One region of the Isoptericola sp. Y541 genome, then DNA from elsewhere that is predicted to be linked to it. Evidence: riboswitches for the same ligand, from Rfam matches in the RefSeq annotation. Region 1 holds a riboswitch; the other holds the start of a gene.

Region 1 (10,789 bases):
CGTACGGGCCGTCCTCGAGCAGGTGACGCTGGCGGACCTGGCGGCCAGAAGCCTGCCCGACGTCGTGCGGGAGCTCACGGACGGCGAGTCCGCCTGGCTCAACCCCTGACGTCGCCCCACCGCAACATGAAGGCCTGACGATCCGGGCGCCTCCAGCGTGTCTCACGGTACGGACAAATCAGCGAGACCCGTTGAATCCGATCGGACCGATCGGGTAAGTTCGCATAGGTCGCGGTGGACCGGCTGCCGTGCCGACGGAGGGAACACCCGTGCGGACTCTCGTGCTCCTTGCACTCGTAGGCCTCGGCGCGCAGCTCGTAGACGGCAGCCTGGGCATGGCCTACGGCGTGACCTCGACGACCCTGTTGCTCGCGATCGGCACCAACCCCGCGGCCGCCTCGGCGACGGTGCATCTCGCCGAGGTCGGCACGACGCTCGCCTCGGGCGCGTCGCACTGGCGCTTCGGCAACGTCGACTGGAAGGTCGTGGTCAAGATCGGCATCCCCGGCGCGATCGGGGCATTCGCCGGCGCGACGTTCCTCTCGTGGCTCTCGACCGAGATCGCGGGGCCGCTCATGTCCATCCTGCTGCTCGGCCTCGGTGTCTACGTGCTGCTGCGCTTCACGCTGCGCGGCCTGCGCACCGACCGCCTCGGGCAGCCGCTGCGCAAGCGGTTCCTCACTCCGCTCGGGCTCGTGGCCGGCTTCATGGACGCCACGGGTGGCGGCGGCTGGGGCCCGGTCGGGACGCCCGCGATCCTCGCGAGCGGCCGGATGGAGCCGCGCAAGGTCATCGGCTCGATCGACACCAGCGAGTTCTTCGTGGCGGTCGCCGCCAGCCTCGGCTTCCTGTTCGGCCTCGGTGTCGCCGGCATCAACCCCTCGTGGGCGCTGGCGCTGCTGATCGGCGGCCTGATCGCGGCCCCCATCGCCGCCTGGCTCGTGCGGCTGGTCCCGCCGCGGGTCCTGGGTTCCGCCGTTGGCGGCATCATCGTCCTCACCAACGCGCGCACCCTGATGAACCTGGACTCGTTCCCGGTGGACGGCGCCGTGCGCGGCATCGTGCTCGGCCTCATCGCCGTCGGCTGGGCCGGGGCGATCGTGTACTCGTTCCGCGAGCACCGTAAGGCCGTCGCCGAGGAGACGGCTGCCGCGCCCGTCGATCCCGCGGTCGCGACGCCCGCCGTCTGAACCAGGTCTGAAGCACAGGGAGGCGCACCCGCCGGTACGACACCCGCGGCCCCGCGCGGTCACCCGACCCCCTGGGCCGTGGGTGAGATCGTGGGCCGGTTCCTGGGGAAACCGGGCCACGTGCCCTCACCACCCCGGGCCGTCCGGTGGCGGTGCTGCCGTGTCCCGGTACGGTGGGGGAGCCAGGAGATCTGCGAGCCCGACCCTGAGCACGGATCGGGGGTGAGCCCATGTCGACGCACAGGACTCCGCACGACTCCCCGCGCCGTGAGCTGGTCGCGCTCGCGGAGCTGCTCGGGGCCGGGAGCCAGCTCCTCGTGGGCCAGTATCGGGTCGACGTCGCCACGGGGGCGTGGTGGTGGTCCGACGAGGTCTACCGGATCTTCGGCCGCGAGCCCGGGACGATCCCGCCGGGGCCCGAGGTGCTGCGCGCCCACCTGCATCCCGACGACCGGGAGCGGCTGTCGCGCACCGCGGTGGTCGCGCTCGGCACGGGCCGCCCGTTCGCGGGCGGGCACCGCATCGTGGACGACCACGGGCGTACGCACACCGTCGTCGTCACGGGGCAGGCGCGGCACGGCACGGACGGCGCGGCGTCACAGCTCGTGGGGTACGTGATCGAGGCGAGCCCCGTCGTCCGCGTCGCGCTCGACCGCGACGCGCACCGGGCCGTCTCGCGCGCGTTCGTCGCGGCGGCCGCCTCGGAGCGTGCCAAGGGCGCGATCATGGCCGTCTGCGGGGTGGACGAGGCGGTGGCCACCGAGGTGCTGGCGGACGCCGGCGCCCAGGTCGGCACCTCCGCGCAGTCGGCCGGAGAACAGGTCATGAAGGAGCTCGCGCGACCCGTCGGCGACGGCGACGGCGACGGCGACGCGGCGCTCACGGCGGCGGAGGTGGTCCGGTCCGCGCCGCCCGCGAAGGACGCCGCGGACCGGCTCAGCCGCGCGCTCGCCGCCGTGCACCTGGTGGACCGCCCGCACGGCCACGACGCGCAGCTCGCGAGGCGTCGCCCGCGGGCGAGCCGCTGAGCGGCTGCACCCGCGGAGGCGCCGTCGTCAGGCGCTGTGCACGAAGCGCCCGGCCGCGCGCACCGCGCCCTTGCGGGCCAGCCGCTTGGCGAAGACCGCGACGCCTCCCGAGACCGCCGCGAACGTCACCGCCTGGACGACCGAGATCTCGTCGTCGTCCACGTTGGTGGGTGCCGCGCTGCCGGTGGCCTTCTCCCAGACCACCCCGATGAGCTTCTGTGCGATCCATCCGGCGGCGATCGTCAGCACGACCGTGCCGACCTTCACCGCGATCGGCTGCTCGGTGTCTGCCACGTGGCCTCCTCGGTTCGTTCTCTCGTGCGTTCTCGGTGCGTGATCGTGGCGCGTGCAGGGGCGTCGTGGCACGTCAGGCACATCACACCCCGTCGACGCGGACGGCACCACGGTAGCGCGGCGCGGGTGTGTAGGCTCGTGGTGATACGACAGGGGAGCGCCACGGCGCTGAGAGTGCGGACCGCCGCAGACCCTCGAACCTGACCCGGTTAGCACCGGTGGAGGAAGTCGGGATTCTCGATCCCTGCGGGCATCCGCGCCACGACGACGCCCAGCGCCCGCAGGACCCCCTTCTCGACCGTTGAGGAGGAACCATGACCCACAGCGCGCAGCGCCCGCTCCCGGCGGGCCGCGAGCGGACGAGGACACGCACGACGGCGGGCCTCGCCGTGGTCGCGCTGCTGCCACTGCTCGCCGCCTGCGGGGCAGGCGAGGCCGGCGGTGGCGCGGCGAGCGGTGGGGACGACAGCACGGTGACGCTCGTGACCCACGACTCGTTCGCCGTCTCCGACGACGTCCTGGCCACGTTCGAGAAGGAGTCCGGCCTCACTGTCGAGCAGGTCGCGCCTGGTGACGCCGGCACCCTGGTCAACCAGCTGGTGCTCACCAAGGACGCGCCGCTGGGCGACGTCGTCTTCGGGGTGGACAACTCGTTCGCGTCGCGCGCGGTGGAGGCGGGCGTCTTCGAGCCATACCAGCCCGCTGACCTCGACCCGCAGGTCGCGGCGTACGCGCCGGACGACCTGGCCGGCACGCTCACGCCGATCGACGTGGGCGACGTGTGCCTCAACCTCGACGACGGCTGGTTCGCCGAGCACGACGTCACCCCGCCGGAGACGCTCGAGGACCTCACGAAGCCCGAGTACGCGGACCTGACCGTGGTGACGAACCCCGCCACCTCGTCGCCCGGGCTGGCGTTCCTGCTCGCCACGATCGGCGCGTTCGGCACCGACGGCTGGCAGGGCTACTGGGCCGACCTGCGTGACAACGGCGTCAAGGTGGCCGAGAGCTGGGAGGACGCGTACTACGTGGACTTCTCCGGCGCGGGAGAGGGCGGGCAGCGGCCGATCGCGCTGTCGTACGCGACGTCGCCGGCGTTCACCGTGTCCGAGGACGGGAAGTCCTCGACCACCAGCGCCATGCTCGACACCTGCTTCCGGCAGGTCGAGTACGCGGGCGTGCTCGCGGGGGCCGAGAACCCGGAGGGCGCGCAGCAGCTGGTCGACTTCCTCACCACGAGCGAGTTCCAGGCCGACGTGCCAGGCCAGATGTACATGTACCCGGCCGACCCGGGCGTCGAGCTGCCCGCCGAGTGGCAGAAGTTCGCGCCTCTGGCCGACGAACCGTTCGAGGTGGCGCCCGCCGACGTCGCCGAGCACCGCGACGAGTGGATCGAGCAGTGGACGGCCACGGTCGTCGGCTGACGCGGCCGCCCGCCCCGGCAACGCGTCCCGTCGCGCGCCCTTCGTCCCGGGCGTCGCTTCCGCGCGCCCACCGGTGGCGCGTGTGGCTCGGCTGGGGCGCCGCGGTCGCGCTCCCGATGGGCTTCCTCGCGGTCTTCTTCGCCTGGCCGGTGGTCTCGCTCGTCCTGCAGGGATTCTTTACGGACACCGCGGCGGGCCGGGTGCTGGACCTGTCCGGCTTCGCGGACGTGCTGTCGCAGGAGCGCACGTGGCGCATCGTCGGCCAGACGCTCGCCCAGGCGGTCGCGGGGACGGTGCTGTCGCTGCTGCTCGGCCTGCCCGGCGCGTACGTGCTGTACAGGTGCCGGTTCCCCGGGCGCACGCTGGTGCGCGGCCTGGTGACCGTGCCGTTCGTGCTGCCGAGCGTGGTGGTGGGCGTCGCGTTCCGCGCGCTCTTCGCGCCCGGCGGGCTGCTCGGCTGGGCCGGGCTTGAGGAGAGCTTCGCCGGCATCGTGCTGGCGCTCGTCTTCTTCAACTACGCGGTGGTGGTGCGCACCGTGGGCGGTATGTGGGAGCGGCTGGACCCGCGCGCCGAGCAGGCCGCCCGCGCGCTCGGCGCCACGCCGTGGCGGGCGTTCCGCACCGTGACCCTCCCCGCCCTCGGGCCGGCGATCGCGTCGGCCGCCGCAGTGGTGTTCCTGTTCTGCGCGACGGCGTTCGGCGTCGTCCTCGTGCTCGGCGGCCTGCGCTACGGCACCATCGAGACGGAGATCTGGACCCGGACCACCCAGTTCCTCGACCTGCGCTCGGCCGCCGTGCTGTCCGTCCTCCAGCTCGTGGTGGTGGCCGGGGCCCTGCTGGTCAGCTCGCGCGCGCGGTCCCGGCGCGAGCGCGCGCTGCACCTGACGAGCGACCGGGTGTCCGCCCACCGGCTGCGCCTGCGCGCGGGCGCGGACCTCGCCCCCGCCGTCGCGACCGTCGTCGTGGTCGCCGGGCTGCTGGTGCTGCCCGTGGCGGGGCTCGTCGCCCGCTCCCTGCGGACGGCCGACGGCTCCTGGGGGCTCGACAACTACCTGGCGCTCGGCACCACGGGGGGCCGCAACGCCCTGACAGTCACCGTGTGGGAGGCGCTCGGCAACTCCCTGCGGACGGCGGCGTGGGCGGCTGTGATCGCCGTCGTCGTGGGCGGGCTCGTGGCCCTGGTCGTCTCCCGCCGCCCTCGCCGCGCGGGGCTGCGGCGGGGCATCGGCGTCCTCGACGCGGCGTTCATGCTGCCGCTGGGCGTGTCCGCGGTGACGGTGGGGTTCGGCTTCCTGATCACGCTGGACCGGCCGCTCGGGCTCGACGTCGACCTGCGCACGTCGGGCGCCCTCGTGCCGATCGCGCAGGCCGTGGTGGCGATCCCCCTCGTGGTGCGCACGATGCTGCCGGTGCTGCGCGCGATCGACCCGCGGCTGCGCGAGGCCGCCGCCGCCTTGGGCGCGACGCCGGGGCGCGTGCTGCGCACCGTGGACGGGCCGCTCGGGGCACGGTCGCTGGGGCTCGCGATCGGCTTCGCCTTCGCCGTGTCCCTGGGCGAGTTCGGCGCGACGTCGTTCCTCGCCCGCCCCGACACGGCGACGCTGCCGGTGGTGATCTTCCGGCTGATCGGGAGGCCCGGGGCCGAGAACTACGGGATGGCGCTCGCGGCGTCCGTGGTGCTCGCCGTGCTCACCGCGACCGTCATGATGGTGGCCGAGCGCCTGCGGGGCGACCGGCCGGGAGGGGAGTTCTGATGGGGCACGCGAACGAGGCGACCCCGGGGGCGCCGGGCGGGCTGGCCGTGCGCGACGCCGAGGTGCGGTACGGCGCGACGCGCCGACGCGCGGGGGCCGTCGCCGTGGACCGGGTGTCGCTCGACGTGGCGGCGGGGGAGATCGTCGCCCTGCTGGGGCCGAGCGGCTGCGGCAAGTCGTCGCTGCTGCGCGCGGTCGCCGGGCTGGAGCCGCTCGCTGGCGGCAGCGTCGCGTTCGACGGCGAGGACCTCGCCGGCGTGCCCGTGCACCGCCGCGGCTTCGGCCTGCTCTTCCAGGACGGCCAGCTGTTCCCGCACCGCGACGTGGCCCGCAACGTGGCCTACGGGCTCGAGACGCAGGGCGTGCCGCGGGCCGAGCGGTCGGCGCGCGTCGCCGAGCTGCTCGCCGACGTGGGTCTGGCGGGCTACGAGCGCCGGTCCGTCGCGACGCTGTCGGGTGGCGAGCAGCAGCGGGTGGCACTGGCCCGCGCGCTCGCCCCGCGACCGCGGCTGCTGCTGCTCGACGAGCCGCTGTCCGCCCTGGACCGCCGGCTGCGCGAGCGGCTCGCCGTGGACGTCCGCGACACGCTGCGCGCCACCGGCACCACCGCCGTCTTCGTCACGCACGACCACGACGAGGCGTTCACCGTGGCCGACCGGGTCGCGGTGATGGACGCCGGCCGGTTGCTGCAGCTGGACGCCCCCGACGTGCTGCTGCGCGCCCCGGCGTCCGCCCGGGTGGCGGAGTTCCTCGGCCTCGCGCCGGGGGCCGAGGACCTCGTGCCGCGGGTCGAGGTCTGAGGGCAGAGGGCAGAGGTCTGAGGGACTAGGCGCCGGCGTCGTGCACGAGCAGCGCCACCTGCGTGCGGTTCTCCAGCCCCAGCTTCACCAGCACGCTCGACACGTGGGCCTTGACGGTGGGGACGCTGAGGTAGAGGCGCGCGGCGATGTCCGCGTTCGACGCGCCGCGGCCGAGCTCGACGGCGACGTCCCGCTCCCGCCCGGTGAGGGTCGCCAGCGCCGCGCGGGCCCGCTCGCGCGTCCCGCCCGACCCGGCCACGGCGTCCATCAGCCGCCGCGCCACGTCCGGCGCCAGCACGGGCTCGCCCGCGGCCGCCGCGCGGACCGCGGCGGCGATCCGGGCGGGTGGCATGTCCTTGAGCAGGTAGCCGGCTGCGCCGGCACGCAGCGCTCCGCCGACCTCCTCGGCGGTGTCGAACGTGGTCAGCACGACCACGGCCGGCGGCGAGGGGCGGGCGCGCACCCGCCGCGTAGCGGCGATGCCGTCGACGCCGGGCATGCGCAGGTCCATCAGGACGACGTCGGCCGGGTGGGCGTCGAGGACGGCGGGGACGTCCGCGCCGTCGGCGGCCTCGGCCACCACGCGCACCCCGTCCGCGCCGTCGAGCATGAGGCGCAGGCCCGCCCGGACGAGGGCGTCGTCGTCCACGAGCACGAGCCGGACCGTGCCGGCGGGGTCAAGGTTCGCGTCCGTGCCGGCGCCGGTGCTGTCAGGGGTGGTCACGGGCCCCACGGTAGCCACGCCTCCACCGCGAAGCCGCCCGACGCCTCCGGCCCGGCGGCGAGCGTGCCGCCCAGGAGCGTGGCCCGCTCGCGCAGGCCGACGAGGCCGGTCCCCGTGCCCGCCCCCGTCGTCGGGCCGCCGCGGGTGGCCCCGTCGTCGGCCACGCGCACGCGCACCTCGCCGCGCATCTCGTCATGGCGCGTCGTCGCGACCGTCACGCGCACGCCCGCCCCCGGCGCGTACCGACGGGCGTTGGTGAGCCCCTCCTGCACCACGCGGAAGACCGCGGTCGCCACGCCGGCGGGCGGTGCGGCGTCCGGCCGGAGGTCACCCGTGCGCTCGAACCGCACGTCGCCCCCGGCGGCGCGGGCGTCGTCGACCAGCCGGCGCACGTCGTCCAGGCCGGGCACCGGGCCGAGGTCGTCGGGGCCGGCGCGCAGCAGGCGGATCACCTGGCGCAGGTCCTCGAGGGCGTCGCTGACGCCCGAGCGGACCCGCCCGGCCGCCGCCGCGACCTGCGCCGGGTCCGCGTCCGGCCGGTACTCCAGGGCCCCCGCCGTGGCTGCCAGCAGGGAGAGCCGGTGCGCCAGCGTGTCGTGCATCTCGCGGGCGATGCGGGTGCGCTCGGCGGTGCGCGCCTCGGTCAGGCGCCGCTCCTGATCGGCCTCCGCCCGGCGGGCCCGGTCGCGCAGCGACCACACCACCAGCGCGCGCTCCCGGCCGTAGGCGCCCCAGCCGAGCAGCGCCGCGTGCACCGCGACGTCGCACAGCAGCCACCAGCCGATGGGCAGGCTCACCGGCCGCCACAGCGCCTGCACGGCGTGCCCGAGGACGCCCGCCGCCGCGACGGGGATCGCCGTCCGCACCGGGTACCAGCGCGCGACCTGCAGCGTCCCCACCGTCGCGGCCGGGGTGGCCGCCCCGGAGGCCGCCGCGAGGATCGCGAGCGCGACGGCGGCGACGACGCTGCGCCGTGTGAACAGCAGCGGCACGATCGCGACCGCGGCCACCGCCACGGCGATGTCGACGGCCGCGGGCACCTTCGGCACCGCCGCCAGGATCGCGCCGGGCCCGGGGACCGAGGTCACGACGGCGGCCGTCGATGCCGCCGTGAGCATGGCGATCAGCGCCCATGCGATCACGAGGAGGCTGCGCGGGGCGGGTGGCGGGCCGTCGCTGGGGGGCGGGCACGGGTCGCTCGTCGCCCAGCCGCCAGGAGTCGGGCGGGGCCGCGCCGCGGTCGGGGTGGTGCCGGAGGTGGTCATGACCGGGACGCTACGGCGGCGTGTGTGCCCGCGACACCGACCAAGGTCGGGGGTGGGGGCGCCGCAGGGTGTGCCGGTTGCCGACCGCGGGAGGGCGCGGTGTATGCCCGGTGCGCGGGAGTCTCGTCGTGTCGGCAGGGAGCCGGCAGAGGAGGGGACGAGACCATGGGCGCGACGGAGACACCGAGGACTCATCGGAACACGCGGAGCACCACGCCGTCGGGCACGAGGACGCCGCGTGGGCGGTGGAACCGCCCGACGAAGGTCGTGGTGGCCGCGATGCTCACGGGCTCGTTCGTGTACCTCGTCGGGATGCTGCTGGGCGTCGACCCGCAGGTGCGGGCCGGGTCGGGCACCCTCGAGGTCGTCATCTCGCTCGTCGTGGCCGCGAGCATGACGACGGCACTGGCAGGCTGGGGGGTCCGGGCGCTCCTGTTCCGCACGCGGAGCGGCGGGCGACGGGCCTGGCTGGTGCTGTGCGCCGTCGTCCTGCTGGTGTCGCTGCTCGGCCCGCTGGGCGCCGCCAACGGCGGCGCCATGGTGCTGCTGATGCTGGAGCACCTCACGGTGGGCGCGGTGATCGCCCTCGGTCTCAGCGGGGCGGGCGCCGCAGGGGCTCGAACACCTGCCGCGCCGCGTGCATGAGCAGCAGCAGGGGCCCGCGACGCAGCTCGAACCGGGGCCGGTCCACCAGCCCGCGCTCGGCGCGACGGTGCAGCATGGCGAGCTCGGTGGCCGCCTGCTGGTAGTCGCGCAGGGCGCGGGCGGGGCCCGGGCCGCCCGCGGCGCGGACCTGCTCGCGCGCCCGCCGGCGCGCCGGCAGCGAGGACAGCATCACGACGTCCGACGGGGTCACGACCCCGGCCGCCGCGTACGGGGGCAGGTAGCGGCCGATCAGCGCCACGATGCGGGCCCGGTCCGCGCGGACGACGGTGAGCAGCCCGACCAGGACGGCGAGGCCCAGGACGTAGACGGCGATCGTCGGGCCGACGCCGGCCGACGCGGCGCCGTTCCACAGCGCGTGGTAGGTCACGGCGCCCAGCAGCCCGAGCAGCACCGGCCAGACGCGCGACCAGCCGCGCGGCGCGAGCGCCGCCATCGCGATCCCGATGCCCGTGAGCGAGGTGCACAACGGGTGCACCAGCGGCGACGCGAGGCCGCGGGCCACGAACGTCAGCGCCAGCCCCTCCGGGCCGGCGACCGTGTAGTAGTGGATGTTCTCCACCGTCGCGAAGCCGAGGCCCACCATCGAGCCGTAGATGATGCCGTCGGTCGGCCCGTTGAGCTCGTGCCGGCGGAACCAGAGCATCCCCACGAGGACGAGGGCCTTGAGCGTCTCCTCGACGACGGGTGCGGTGAGCACCGCCGTCGCGACGAACCCCTCCTCCTGGCCGAGCAGCGGCGTCCACAGCATCGTGAGCCCCGCGGTGTTGATGGCCATCGCCACCAGCACGGACACGCCGGCGCCCCAGAGGAAGGCCAGGACCAGCGCGTCGGGGGGCTCGGGCTCGAGCCGGTCCAGGGAGAGCACGCCGGCGAGCAGCAGGGGCAGCGGCAGCAGGGCGAGCAGCAGGCCCTCGACGAACGTCGGTCCCTCCGCCGCGGTCATGACGAGCGCGGCGATGAGGCACAGCGACGACACGGCGATGGTGACGAGGGCGCCCACCGGTGGGCGACCGGGCGGCCGCCCGGCGAGGATGGCCTTCGGGTCGAGGGCTGCCATGGCCACCGATCCTAGGACCCCCTACCGGAAGGACCTCTCATGGCCTCGGTCGTCTCCACCCTGTTCATCTCGCTCGACGGCGTGGCCGAGATCGACCCCGCCTGGCACTTCCCGTACTTCGACGACCACATGTCGGGCGCCGTCGACGACGACTACCGCGACACCGACCTCCTCCTGATCGGGCGCGTCACCTACGACAGCTTCGCCGGCGCCTGGCCGGAGCGGGAGCTGGCCGGCGAGGAGGACGCGGCGTTCGCCAAGCGCCTCGGCGACATGCGCAAGGTCGTCGCGACCCGCCAGGACCACGACCTCGGCTGGCGCGGGGTCGAGCGCCTCGACGGCGACCTCGTGGCCGCCGTCGAGGCGCTGAAGGCGGAGCCCGGCGTGGAGAAGATCCTGGTCCCCGGCTCGCTGTCGATCGTCCGCCAGCTCCTCGCGGCCGGCCTCCTCGACGAGCTGCGCCTGCTGGTGCACCCCGTCGCGGCCCGGCACGGCGAGCGGCTCTTCGACGAGGGCGAGCCGATCTACCCGCTGACCCTGCTCGCCTCGGAGGCGTTCCCGACCGGCGTCGTGCGGCTGATCTACGC
Region 2 (10,789 bases), on a different contig from region 1:
ACTTGCCGTTGACGCTGAAGATGCTCAGGTTCGCGTCCCGGTACTCCTCGCCGAGCTTCTCGTACTCCGCCTCGGTCGTGGACTCGCGGCGGAACGCCTGCACCGCGCGCATGCCCGTCATCGTCTCGACGAACTTCACGATCAGCCGCGCGGAGGTGGTGCGCTGCTGGCGGTAGAACAGCTGCGAGTGCTTCTGGAACCAGCGCGTGAGGAGCCAGGCCGGGATCAGGGCGGCGGTGAGCACCAGACCCGACTGCCAGTCGAGCAGGAACAGGACCAGCCCGGTGAAGATCATGAGCATCAGGGACGAGACGACGCCGGTGAGACCGCCGTCGAGCAGCTCGCGCAGCGCCTCGAGGTCCGACGTCTGGCGGCTGATGATGCGTCCGGACGTGTACGACTCGTGGAACTCGAGCGAGAGCAGCTGGGTGTGCCGGAAGACGCGCCTGCGCAGGTCGAGCAGCACCCCCTGCGCGATGCGCGCGGCCTGGCGCACGTAGGCCCCGGCGCACACGCCGCCGATGATGGCGGCGACCAGGTATGCGGAGCCGACGACCACGAGTGTCGTGACGTCCCCGTCCATGAGGTCGGGCACCGCGGAGTCGATGGCGACGGACACCAGCCACGGGCCGGCGACCTGGCCGAGCGTGGAGAGGACGACCAGCACGCCCGCGACGGCGAGCGCGCGCCGGCGTGGCCGCAGCATCTCGCCGAGCAGACGCATCGACCGCGACCGGACGGCGCGCGACGTCGCCTTGTCGAGGCGGGTGGCGTCGTCGGAGTTCGCGTCGGTGGGGCGCCGGCGCTCGCCGTCGGCCGACGACGCAGGTGACGGGGTGGACGGGGTGGACGGGGTGGGCGTGTTCGGGCGGCTCACCGCTCGACCTCCTCGGTCTCGACCTGCTCGGGACGGTCGGCGTTCTCCCAGTCCTGCTCGAGGCTGGAGATGACGTGCCGGTAGTGCGCATCGGTCGCGAGCAGGTCGCGGTGCGTGCCGATGGCGGTGATCCGCCCGTCCTGCAGCACGGCGACCCGGTCCGCGAGGGCCACCGTGGAGGGGCGGTGCGCGATGACGAGGCTGGTGGTGCCGGAGAGCACGGAGCGCAGGCGCGTGGTCACGGCCTCCTCGGTGGTGACGTCGAGCGCGGAGAGCGGGTCGTCGAGCACGAGCACCGCGGGCCGGGCGGCGATCGCCCGGGCGAGGGCGAGGCGCTGGCGCTGCCCGCCGGACAGGGACAGGCCCTCCTCGCCGATCCGGGTCTCGATGCCGTCGGGCAGGTCGGCGACGAACCCGGCCTGCGCGACCTCGATCGCCTCGTGCAGCCGGCGCTCCCGCTCGGCCTCCGGCACGGCGTCGGGCCCGGACTCGGGGACCCCGAGCAGGACGTTGTCGCGCACCGAGGCCGAGAAGAGGGTCGGGTCCTCGAACGCGACCGCGACGGCGCGCCGCACGTCGTGGCGGCGCATGCGGCGCACGTCCACGCCGTCCAGGAGCATCTCGCCGCCCGTGACGTCGAAGATCCTCGGCACGATCATCGCCAGGGTGGACTTGCCGGAGCCGGTCAGGCCGACCAGCGCCGTCGTGGTGCCGACCGGCAGCTCGAGGTTCACGTGCTCCAGCACCGGGTTCGCGGAATCCTCGTACCGGAAGCTCACGTCGCGCAGCTCGACCTCGCCGCGGGGCTCGCCCACCTCGACGGGATCCGCGGGGTCGGCAAGCGGGTTGGGCGTCTCCATGACCTCGCAGAAGCGGTCGACGGCGGTGCGGGCGTTGAGCGTCATCGACAGGGTCATGCCGAGGTCGACCACCGGGCCGTTGATCACCGCGGCCGTGAGGAAGAAGGCGACGAGGTCGCCGAGGGAGATGTCGCCGCGGGCGGCCAGGACGGAGCCGAGCACGAGGCACACTGCCAGCGTGACCTCGGGGATGAGCTGCAGCGACGTCGTGACGGTCGCCTGGTTACCCGCCTTGCGGATCTCGGTCTGGCGCAGCTCCTCGGCCTGCCCGGTGAACGAGGCGAGGGCGTCGCGCCCCCGGCCGAACGCCTTGAGGACGCGGATCCCGTGCACGGACTCCTCGACGGTGGTGGCGAGGTCGCCCGACTGGTCCTGCGAGAGCCGCGCGATCACGCGGTAGCGGCGCGAGAAGCGGAAGGCGATCACCGTGACGGGGATCGCGCCCGCGAGGTAGACGAGGCCGAGCCAGCCCGCCGTGCTGAGCAGTATCCCGACGCCGACCACGATCGTCACTGCGCTCACGACGAGCTGCAGCAGGCCGAAGATCAGCCAGCGCCGCAGCAGCCCGAGGTCGCCCATGATGCGGCTGAGGAGCTGGCCGCCCGGCCACCGGTCGTGGAACGCGACGGGCAGGTCCTGCAGGTGACGGAACAGCGCCATCCGCATCTCCGCCTCGATCCTCGTGCCCGGGTACATCACGAGGTTGCGGCGCAGCAGGACGAAGCCGGCCTCCGCGACGCCCAGCAGCAGGACGGCGACCAGCGGGACGACGAGGGAGCCCATGTCGTGGGCCGCCGCGCCGTCCGCGAGCGGGCCCTCCACCAATGCCTGGAGAACGCGCGGGATCGCCAGCGCCGCGAGGCTCGCGCCCAGCGCGGACAGCAGGCCACCGATCAGGCGGGGCACCGCGGGACGAACGTACGGGTACAGCCTGCGCACGGACGCGATCGTCGAGAGCTCCGAGCCCGCCGGGGGTGGGGGCCCGGCGGCGTCGCCCGGGGGCGTGCCGGGGGCGTGTGTCGGTGGGGACTCGGAGGAGCCGGAGCTCCTCCGGGGGCTGTCGGAGGGTTCGGCGCTGTTGGCGCCTTTGCTGCTGCGCGTGGCGCTGGTCGTGTCGGGCATCACACCCATTCTGTCACCGACCACCGACACACTTGCCTTGGTCATCGACATGTGGGCAAGCGCTCACCGAGACCCGGGTTTCGACCGGCTCAACCGGCGGAACTGGATTCGACCGGCTCACCCGGCGAACGCGTCGTCGGCGTAGGTGCCCAGCCATGCGGAGTACGGGTGTCCCGGCCGGTCGCGGGCCGCGAGCCGCTCCCCCACGTCCTGGTAGATCCAGTAGCAGGGCAGGACGGCGGCCACGAGGGTCGCGTAGTCGCCCCCGGCCGCGCGCAGGTGGTCGAGGTAGGCCGTCGTGGCCGGGCTCGCCGCCACGTCCGGGCGGCTCGTCGCCGGGCCGCCCGCCCCCGAGCACCCCGCCCCCGAGCCACCGCGTGTGCAGGTCGAGCTCGGTGACCAGGGCGCCGTGCGCGCCGCCGGCCCAGAACGCCTGCTCCGCCCGCGTGGGTGCGAGCTGGCTCGCGCGGGCCAGCGCCCGGGGCGACGTCGGCGCGACTCCCGCGGCGAGGTCGGCGGTGTGGACGGCGGTGTGGTTCGCGTCGTCGTCGAGCCGTGCGCGCACGCTCATGTCGACATCCCTTCGCTAGTGCGAGCTAGATCAGGTTCGACGGGTGTGATCTCAGCGTCCCGGTACCGGCGGTAGCCGGGCCGGGACGCACCCCGTGTCTCGGCGCCACCGTAGACCAGGCCCCGCCGCGGCGGATCGACGATCCGGGCCGTGACCCGACTGCTGAACCCGGGCGATAAGGTGGCCGGGTGCCCGTGGTCGTCCGTCGTGTGCGCGAGCTCCTCGTCGCCGGCACGACGCTCAGCATCGCGGCCGCCGCGCACCTCCTGGCCGGCGGCGCGCTTCCCGGGGCACCCCTCGGCTGGCTGGTCGTCGCGGCGCTCACGGCGCCGTTCGCCGTGTGGACGTCACGCCGCCGGCTGACCCTCCGCCGCCTCCTGCCCGCCATGGTCGCGATGCAGGTGGTGCAGCACTCCACCCTGTCGTTCATGGCCGCCGCGGACTCCGGCCGCTCGCTCTCCGCTGCCGGCCAGGTCGGCCAGGCTGGCCAGGCTGGCCAGGTCGGGCACACGCTGCACGAGCTGGGCCCCGGTGCTCTGCCCCCGGCCCAGGCGGGCCTGACGCACCTGCACGGCGACGGGGCGGGCACCTCGGCATGGATGCTCGCCGCGCACGCCGCCGCCGTCCTCGCCACGGCGCTCCTGCTCGCGGCGGGCGACCGGGCGGCGACCGACGTCGTGGAGCACCTGCGAGGCGTGGGGGTGCTGGTCCAGGGCCCGCCCCCGCTGCCCGTGGTCCGGCGGCGCGGGCACGTCGTCACCGGCCGCGCCTGGCGGCCACACCCCTGGCACGGGCTGGGTCGCCCCCGGCCGCGCGGCCCGCCGCTGCTCCCGGGCGCCATCGTGCGCCCCGCCTGAGCCTGCCCGGTCCGACGTCGGACGAGGGCGGGTCCCTCGTCGTCCACGACAGTCGAACCACGACGCGAACCAGCAGGAGCAGACAGCCATGCCCACGACCCACCACACGACCCACCACGACCCGACCGACCACGACCCGACTCCGACGAACCGCCCCGCCCGCGGCTCCCGCCGGGCGCGCACCCTCGCCGGCGCCGCGGCGCTCGCCATCCCCGCCCTCGTGCTCGGCGCGGGCGCCGCATCGGCACACGTCACCGTGACGCCGGAGTCCGCCGCGGCCGGCAGCTACGCCACCCTGATCGTCAAGGTTCCCAACGAGTCGGACACGGCGTCCACGACCGGCGTCAAGGTCATCCTGCCCGCGGACACGCCGTTCACCAGCGTGTCCGTCGAGCCGGTGCCCGGGTGGACGGCCGAGGTCACCGACGCGCCCCTGCCCGAGCCGGTCGACGTGCGCGGCACCCAGGTGACCGAGGCTCCGGCCACCGTCGAGTGGACGGCTGACGACCCCGACGCCGCGATCGCCCCCGGCGAGTTCCTCCGCTTCACCGTCTCCGCAGGCGCCGTGCCCGAGGGTGCCGAGCAGCTCGCCCTGCCCGCCACCCAGACCTACTCCGACGGCGAGGTCGTCGCGTGGGACGAGGAGGCCACCGACGGCGCGGAGCTGGAGCACCCGGCCCCCGTGCTGCAGGTGACCCCCGCCGAGACGGACTGGCACGACGCGGACGGGCACGACGCGGCCGCGTCCGGCGGCTCCGGCGACGGGCCGGCCGGCGGCACGACCGAGGCCACCGGTTCCGACGGCAGCGACACCCTGCCGCTCGCGCTCGGCGCCGCCGGCCTGGGCCTCGGCCTGGTCGGGGCCGTGACGGGCGTCGTCGCGCTCGTCCGCGCCCGTTCGGGGCAGGCGTGACGCGCCGGCCGGGCCGCCGCCGCGCGAGGACGCGGCGCGCCGGGGCGGGCGTGCTCGTCGCCGGGATCGCCGGGATGGCCGGGCTGGCCGGCCTCGCGGGGACGGCCGGCACCATGGTCGCCGCTGCCCCCGCGAGCGCGCACAACGTCGTCGTGGACACCTCCCCGGCGGCAGACTCGTCCGTGTCCGAGGCGCCCGAGACCGTCGACATCACGTTCGACGACGTGGTGCTGAACCTGTCGGCCGACGGCACGAGCACCGTGGTCACGGTGACGGACGCGGACGGGGCGGAGCACGCCACCGGCTGCGCCACCACGCAGGACCGCACCGCGTCCGTGCCGGTGGCGCTGGGCGCGGCCGGCGTATACACCGTCGACTGGCGGATCGTCTCCGCCGACGGGCACCCCACCAGCGGCCGGTACTCGTTCACGTACTCCCCCGCGGCAGGCGCGCCGAGCGAGTCGGCACCGCCCGCGGAGGCCGCCGGCTGCGAGGCGGCCTCGAGCACGTCCGACGGGTACGCGGGGTCGGAGGCTGGGTCGGAGGCTGGGTCGGAATCTCACGCCGGTGCGGCGTCCGGCACCGAAGCCGGGGGTGACGACCCGCTCGTCGTGCTCGGCATCGCCGGCGGCGTGGTCGTCCTCGCCGGGGCGTCCGTGCTGATCGCCCTGCGCGTGGCGCGCCGCCGAGGCTGAGCGGGTGCACGGGCGGTGTCGTCGGGCCGCGGGCCCGGCGACACCGCCCCGCAGCATCGCCGCGCCGGCCGGTGCGTCACCGGCAGATGCCCGGAACAGCGCCGGCGCCGCCTACGATGCCCACCATGGATGCGGGGCAGATCGTCGGGATCGTGACGGGCCTGGTCGTCGTGCTGGTGCTGGTGGCGGCGGTCGCCGTCTGGGTGACGCGCCGCCGTCGCGCCGCCCGGGAGCACACGCGGACGCACGCGGCGGAGCTGGAGCGGCTCGGGATCGAGGCCGGCTCGGCGTTGGTGCGCGCCGACGAGCGCGCACGGCTCGCCGAGGACGAGCTCGCATTCGCCGTGGCGGAGCTGGGCGACCGCGAGACGCAGGACCTCGCGCCGACGCTGCGCCGGGCGCGCGAGCGTCTCGCCGAGGCCTTCCACCTCAACCAGCTCCTCTACGATCACGTGCCGGACACGGACCAGCAGCGGCGCGAGTGGTCGGCCCGCATCGTCGACCTGTGCCGCTCGGCCGGCGGATCCCTCGACGAGCTCGACAGCGGCCTCGCCGCCCTGCGCCGGACCGTGCGCGCCACGCCGGACGCCGTCGCCCGGGTCGACGACGAGCTCGGGCGGGTGCGCGCCGCCATTCCCGGGGCGCGCGCCGACCTGGACCGCCTGCGCAGCCAGTACGCCGAGCGGGCGCTGCTCTCGGTGGCAGACAACCCCGACCAGGCGGAGCGGCTGCTCGAGTTCGCGGGGCGCAGCGCCGCCGCCGCGCGCAAGCGGCTCACGACGCAGCAGGTCGCCGAGGCCGGCGCCGCCGCACGGGCCGCGGAGGAGGCGGTGCGCCGCGCCGAGGGGCTGCTGCGCGCCGTCGACGACTACGAGGCGGAGGCGCTGCGCGCCGAGGCCGCCCTCGGCGCGATCGTCGCGGAGTCGCGCACCGAGCTGGCCGCGGCGCGGGCCCTGCCCGCCGCCCAGCGCTCGGGTGCCGTGGACGGCGCGGTCACCTCGCTCGAGGAGGCCCTCGCCGCCCTGCCCGCCGCGGGCGAGCCGGGCGACCCGGTGAACGCCCTGACCCGGGTGCGGGAGGCGAACACGGCGCTGGACGACGCGGTCGCGGAGCGCGCGGAGCAGGACGAGCGCACCCGCAGGGCCACCTCTCGCCTCGGCCCGGCCCTCGACGACGCCGAGCGTCAGCTCGCGGCCGCCCGGTCGGTGGTGGACGACTACCGCGCCCCCGTGGGCCCGGACGCCCGCACGCGGCTGGCCGAGGCGGAGCGCGAGGTGGCGCAGGCGCGGGCCGCCGAGGACCCCGAGCGCGGGGTCGCCGCCGCGCGACGGGGCGCCGCCCTCGCCGCCGAAGCCGCGACGCTCGCCCACCGCGACCTCGCCCGCGGGGGCCACGGCCAGCGCTGGGACGGTGGCTACAACGACGGTGGCTACAACGACGGTGGCTACGACGGCGGCTGGCAGGGCGGCCGCGGGCGTCGGCCCGGTCGCGGTGGTGGTTCCGGCTCGGACGTCTTCGGCGCCGTGCTCGGCGGCATGGTGCTGGGCGGGCTCCTCGACGACATGGGTGACATCGGCGACCTGTTCGACTGACGCGACGGGTTCACGGCTGTGTGGGAGGGCGGATGAGCGGGACGGTGCGGCGGCGGGTCGTGGTGCACGGCCGCGTCCAGGGCGTGGGGTTCCGCTGGGCGGCCGCCGACGCGGCCGCGCGGCTCGGCGTCGGGGGCCAGGTGCGGAACCTGGCGGACGGCACCGTGGAGGCCGAGGTCGAAGGCACCCCGGCCGCGGTGGACGCGATGCTCGCGTTCCTGCGCGAAGGGCCCGCGGCGGCGGTGGTCAGCGGGATCGACGTCGAGGAGGTGTCCCCGCGCGGGGACACCGACAGCTTCGTGACCCGCTGACCCCCTGAACCGCCCGACCCCTGAAGCGCCGGGCCCCTGAAGCGCCGGGCCCCTTGACCGCCCGACCCCCGACGTCGGACCGAGCGGTCAGCCCGCCCGCGCCACCACCCGCTCGACGACGCCCGCCCGGGTGCGCTCGTGCTCCTCGACGACGAGGCCGTGCTCGCGCACCCACACCAGCGGGCGGCGGCGGAAGTGCTCGCCCGCCAGCGGCACGCTCACCAGGTCCGCGACCGCCTGCAGCACCCGCAGCGGCCACGAGCTCGACACCACGTGGTCGGCCAGCAGCAGGCGCCCGCCGGGGCGCAGCACCCGCACCATCTCGGCGAGCGCCGCGCGGTCGTCGGGGATGGCGCACAGGGAGAAGGTGCACACCACGGTGTCGAAGGCGTCGTCCGGCAGGTCCAGGGCCTGCGCGTCGCCAAGCCGTAGGTCCGTGTCCGGGTCCAGGCCTAGCCCCAGGCGGGCGGCCCTCCGCCGTGCCACGTCGAGCATGCCCGGGCTCCACTCGACGCCCGTGAAGCCGCCGCTCACCACCTCGCGCGGGTAGTGCTCGAGGTTGAGCCCGGTCCCGACGGCGACCTCGAGCGTGCGGCCCTCGGCGCGGGCGCACAGCCGCTGCCGCACGTCGGGGAACATCCGCCGTTCGGCCGCCGCGAACGCACGGTCGTACCCCGACGCCTCGCGGTCCCACCGCCGGCGCAGCCGCGCGGCGCGCCCCGATCCCACTCCGTCGTCGCTGGTCACCGCTCCAGCGTCCCACGTCCCGGCCGTGGGGCGCCCGCGCCGGACGCGACCGCGCCCGCGTGCCGCGGGGCCTGCGGAGACCACGTAGCATCGCGCACGTGACCAGTCCTGCCCACGCTCGCCCCGTCCGACGCCGAGGCACCGGCAGCGGCGTCGTGGGCGGCGTCGGCGAGGTGCTCATCACGCTCGGGGTGGTGCTCGGCCTGTTCGTCGTCTGGCAGCTGTTCTGGACGTCGGTGGAGGCAACCGCCCAGGCGGACAAGGTCATGTCGGAGTTCTACGACACACTCCCGGCTCCCAACCCTGCGCCCGCCGAGCTGCGCACCGACGAACCCCCGGTGCCGGATCAGACGCCCTACGGCGAGACGATCGGCACGCTCATCGTGCCGGCCTGGTACGGCCTGACGACCAACGCGATGCCCATCGCGGAGGGCACCGGCATGGACGTGCTCGACCAGGCGATGGCCGGGCGCTACGAGACGTCGCAGCAGGTGGGCGAGGTGGGGAACTTCGCCCTCGCCGGGCACCGGCGCACGCACGGCAACTCCTTCCGCCACGTCGACGTCCTGGAGAAGGGCGACCAGATCATCGTCGAGACGGCGAAGACCTGGTACGTCTACGAGGTCACGAGCGACGAGCTCGTGACGCCCGACCAGGTGGACGTGGTGGCCCCTGTGCCGCACCATCCGGACCAGGAGCCCACCGAGCGGCTGCTGACGCTCACGACCTGCCACTCGCTGACCCTGGGCGAGTACGGCAACGACCACCGCTGGATCACCTACGCGAAGTTCGTCGGGTGGATGGACCGCGCGGACGGCACCCCCGACCAGGTCCGCGAGGAGGGCGACTGATGTACGCGTGGATCTTCCGGCACCTGCCCGGCAACCTGTTCTGGCGCATCCTGGTGTCGCTCGTGCTCGTCACGGCCGTCGTGGCGGTGCTGTTCCTGTGGGTGTTCCCCGCGATCGCGCCGTACCTGACGCTGCTCGAGGGCGACCCGGCCGTCGGATGACGCCGCCTCACTGCACCCACCCTCACTGCCCCCACCCGTCGCGCTGCCCCCCGCGCTGACACTCCCGAGCACCGGTTCAGCTGCTGGACCGCACCACCAGCTCCGGGTCGAAGAGGACCTCCTCGCTCGGCGCGTCCGGCTGGGCGATCTCGCGCAGCAGGATCTCGGCCGCCGCGGTGCCGATCGCCCGGCTGGGCTGGCGCACGGTGGTGAGCGGCACGGCGCCCGTGGTCGCGAACGGGATGTCGTCGTACCCCACGAGCGCGACGTCCTCGGGCACCCGCACCCCGCCGTCGAGCAGGGCACGCACGAGGCCGAGCGCGTGCATGTCGTTGCCCGCCAGCACGGCGTCCGGCCGCTCGTCGGGCGCGGCGGCGGCGATCCGCCGCCCGACCTCCGCGCCCTCGGCGAGCCCGAGGTCGTCCGCGTGCGCCACCCGCAGCGTCGCGCCCGGCGTCCGGCCGACCACCTCCCGGACTCCGTCGAGGCGGCGCCTGATCTGCTGCACCCGGGGCGCACCCGTGGCCACGAGCAGGCGGCGCCGGCCGCGGTCCACCAGGTGCTGCGCGGCGACGCGCCCGCCCTCGTGGTGCCGCAACGACACGGTCGACAGGCGGCGGGTGGGGTCCTGCTGGTCCACCACGACCACGGGGGTGCCGCGCTCCTTGCGGGCCGCGAGCGCCGCCATCTGCGCGTCGGACGGCGCGACCACCATGCCGTCGAAGCGCAGCTGCTCGAACAGCGCGACGAGCCGCTCCTGCTGGTCGCCCGACTCGTGGGTGCTGCCCGTCACGAGCGTCAGGTCCGCCGCGGCCAGCACCTGCTCGACGGCGTTGACCACGTCGGCGAAGAACGGGTTGGATGCGTTGATCACCGAGACGCCGACGATCCCCGACCTGCGCCACCGCAGCTGGCGGGCGGACAGGCTCGGGACGAAGCCGAGCTGCTCGACGGCGTCCCGGATCCGCGCCGTCGTCGCGGGCGCCACCTTCTCGGGGCGGTTGAGGTAGTTCGACACCGTGGCCGCGGACACCCCGACGTGCCGTGCGACGTCGTGGATGGTCACCATGTGCGCTCCCCCGTGTCGGCCCCGGTCTCGTCGGCGTGGCCGCCTGCCGCCAGGATGGTCCCATGACATCTGGACCGACATCTGGACCGACATCTGGACCGACGCTCCGCTTCGGGATCAAGCTCACGCAGGACGCGCCGATCGGGACGTTCCGCCAGGTGTG

The links. A riboswitch is a leader RNA that binds a small molecule or an ion and turns the genes downstream of it on or off. The one in region 1 is predicted to bind thiamine pyrophosphate.
Region 2: it holds a riboswitch for thiamine pyrophosphate, as region 1 does, so the genes downstream of both, AC1C2V_RS09125 (thiaminase II/PqqC family protein) here and AC1C2V_RS18410 (thiamine ABC transporter substrate-binding protein) in region 1, are expected to answer to the same signal.

The regions. Positions count from the first base shown of each region.
Region 1 is NZ_JCAIUJ010000010.1:92,962-103,750, reverse strand. It holds gene AC1C2V_RS18430 (RrF2 family transcriptional regulator) at 1-109, shown strand, start outside; gene AC1C2V_RS18425 (sulfite exporter TauE/SafE family protein) at 270-1,190, shown strand; gene AC1C2V_RS18420 (PAS domain-containing protein) at 1,421-2,218, shown strand; gene AC1C2V_RS18415 (DUF4235 domain-containing protein) at 2,246-2,512, opposite strand; TPP riboswitch at 2,654-2,756, shown strand; gene AC1C2V_RS18410 (thiamine ABC transporter substrate-binding protein) at 2,827-3,936, shown strand; gene AC1C2V_RS18405 (ABC transporter permease) at 4,053-5,690, shown strand; gene AC1C2V_RS18400 (ABC transporter ATP-binding protein) at 5,690-6,490, shown strand; gene AC1C2V_RS18395 (response regulator transcription factor) at 6,516-7,214, opposite strand; gene AC1C2V_RS18390 (sensor histidine kinase) at 7,211-8,479, opposite strand; gene AC1C2V_RS18385 (DUF6069 family protein) at 8,759-9,124, shown strand; gene AC1C2V_RS18380 (PrsW family intramembrane metalloprotease) at 9,072-10,202, opposite strand; gene AC1C2V_RS18375 (dihydrofolate reductase family protein) at 10,242-10,789, shown strand, end outside.
Region 2 is NZ_JCAIUJ010000003.1:154,037-164,825, reverse strand. It holds gene AC1C2V_RS09135 (ABC transporter ATP-binding protein) at 1-877, opposite strand, end outside; gene AC1C2V_RS09130 (ABC transporter ATP-binding protein) at 874-2,859, opposite strand; gene AC1C2V_RS09125 (thiaminase II/PqqC family protein) at 2,977-3,177, opposite strand; TPP riboswitch at 3,421-3,535, opposite strand; gene AC1C2V_RS09120 (hypothetical protein) at 3,619-4,287, shown strand; gene AC1C2V_RS09115 (YcnI family copper-binding membrane protein) at 4,376-5,200, shown strand; gene AC1C2V_RS09110 (copper resistance CopC family protein) at 5,197-5,895, shown strand; gene AC1C2V_RS09105 (hypothetical protein) at 6,021-7,487, shown strand; gene AC1C2V_RS09100 (acylphosphatase) at 7,520-7,798, shown strand; gene AC1C2V_RS09095 (class I SAM-dependent methyltransferase) at 7,886-8,545, opposite strand; gene AC1C2V_RS09090 (class E sortase) at 8,644-9,396, shown strand; gene AC1C2V_RS09085 (hypothetical protein) at 9,396-9,557, shown strand; gene AC1C2V_RS09080 (LacI family DNA-binding transcriptional regulator) at 9,634-10,626, opposite strand; gene AC1C2V_RS09075 (LLM class F420-dependent oxidoreductase) at 10,689-10,789, shown strand, end outside.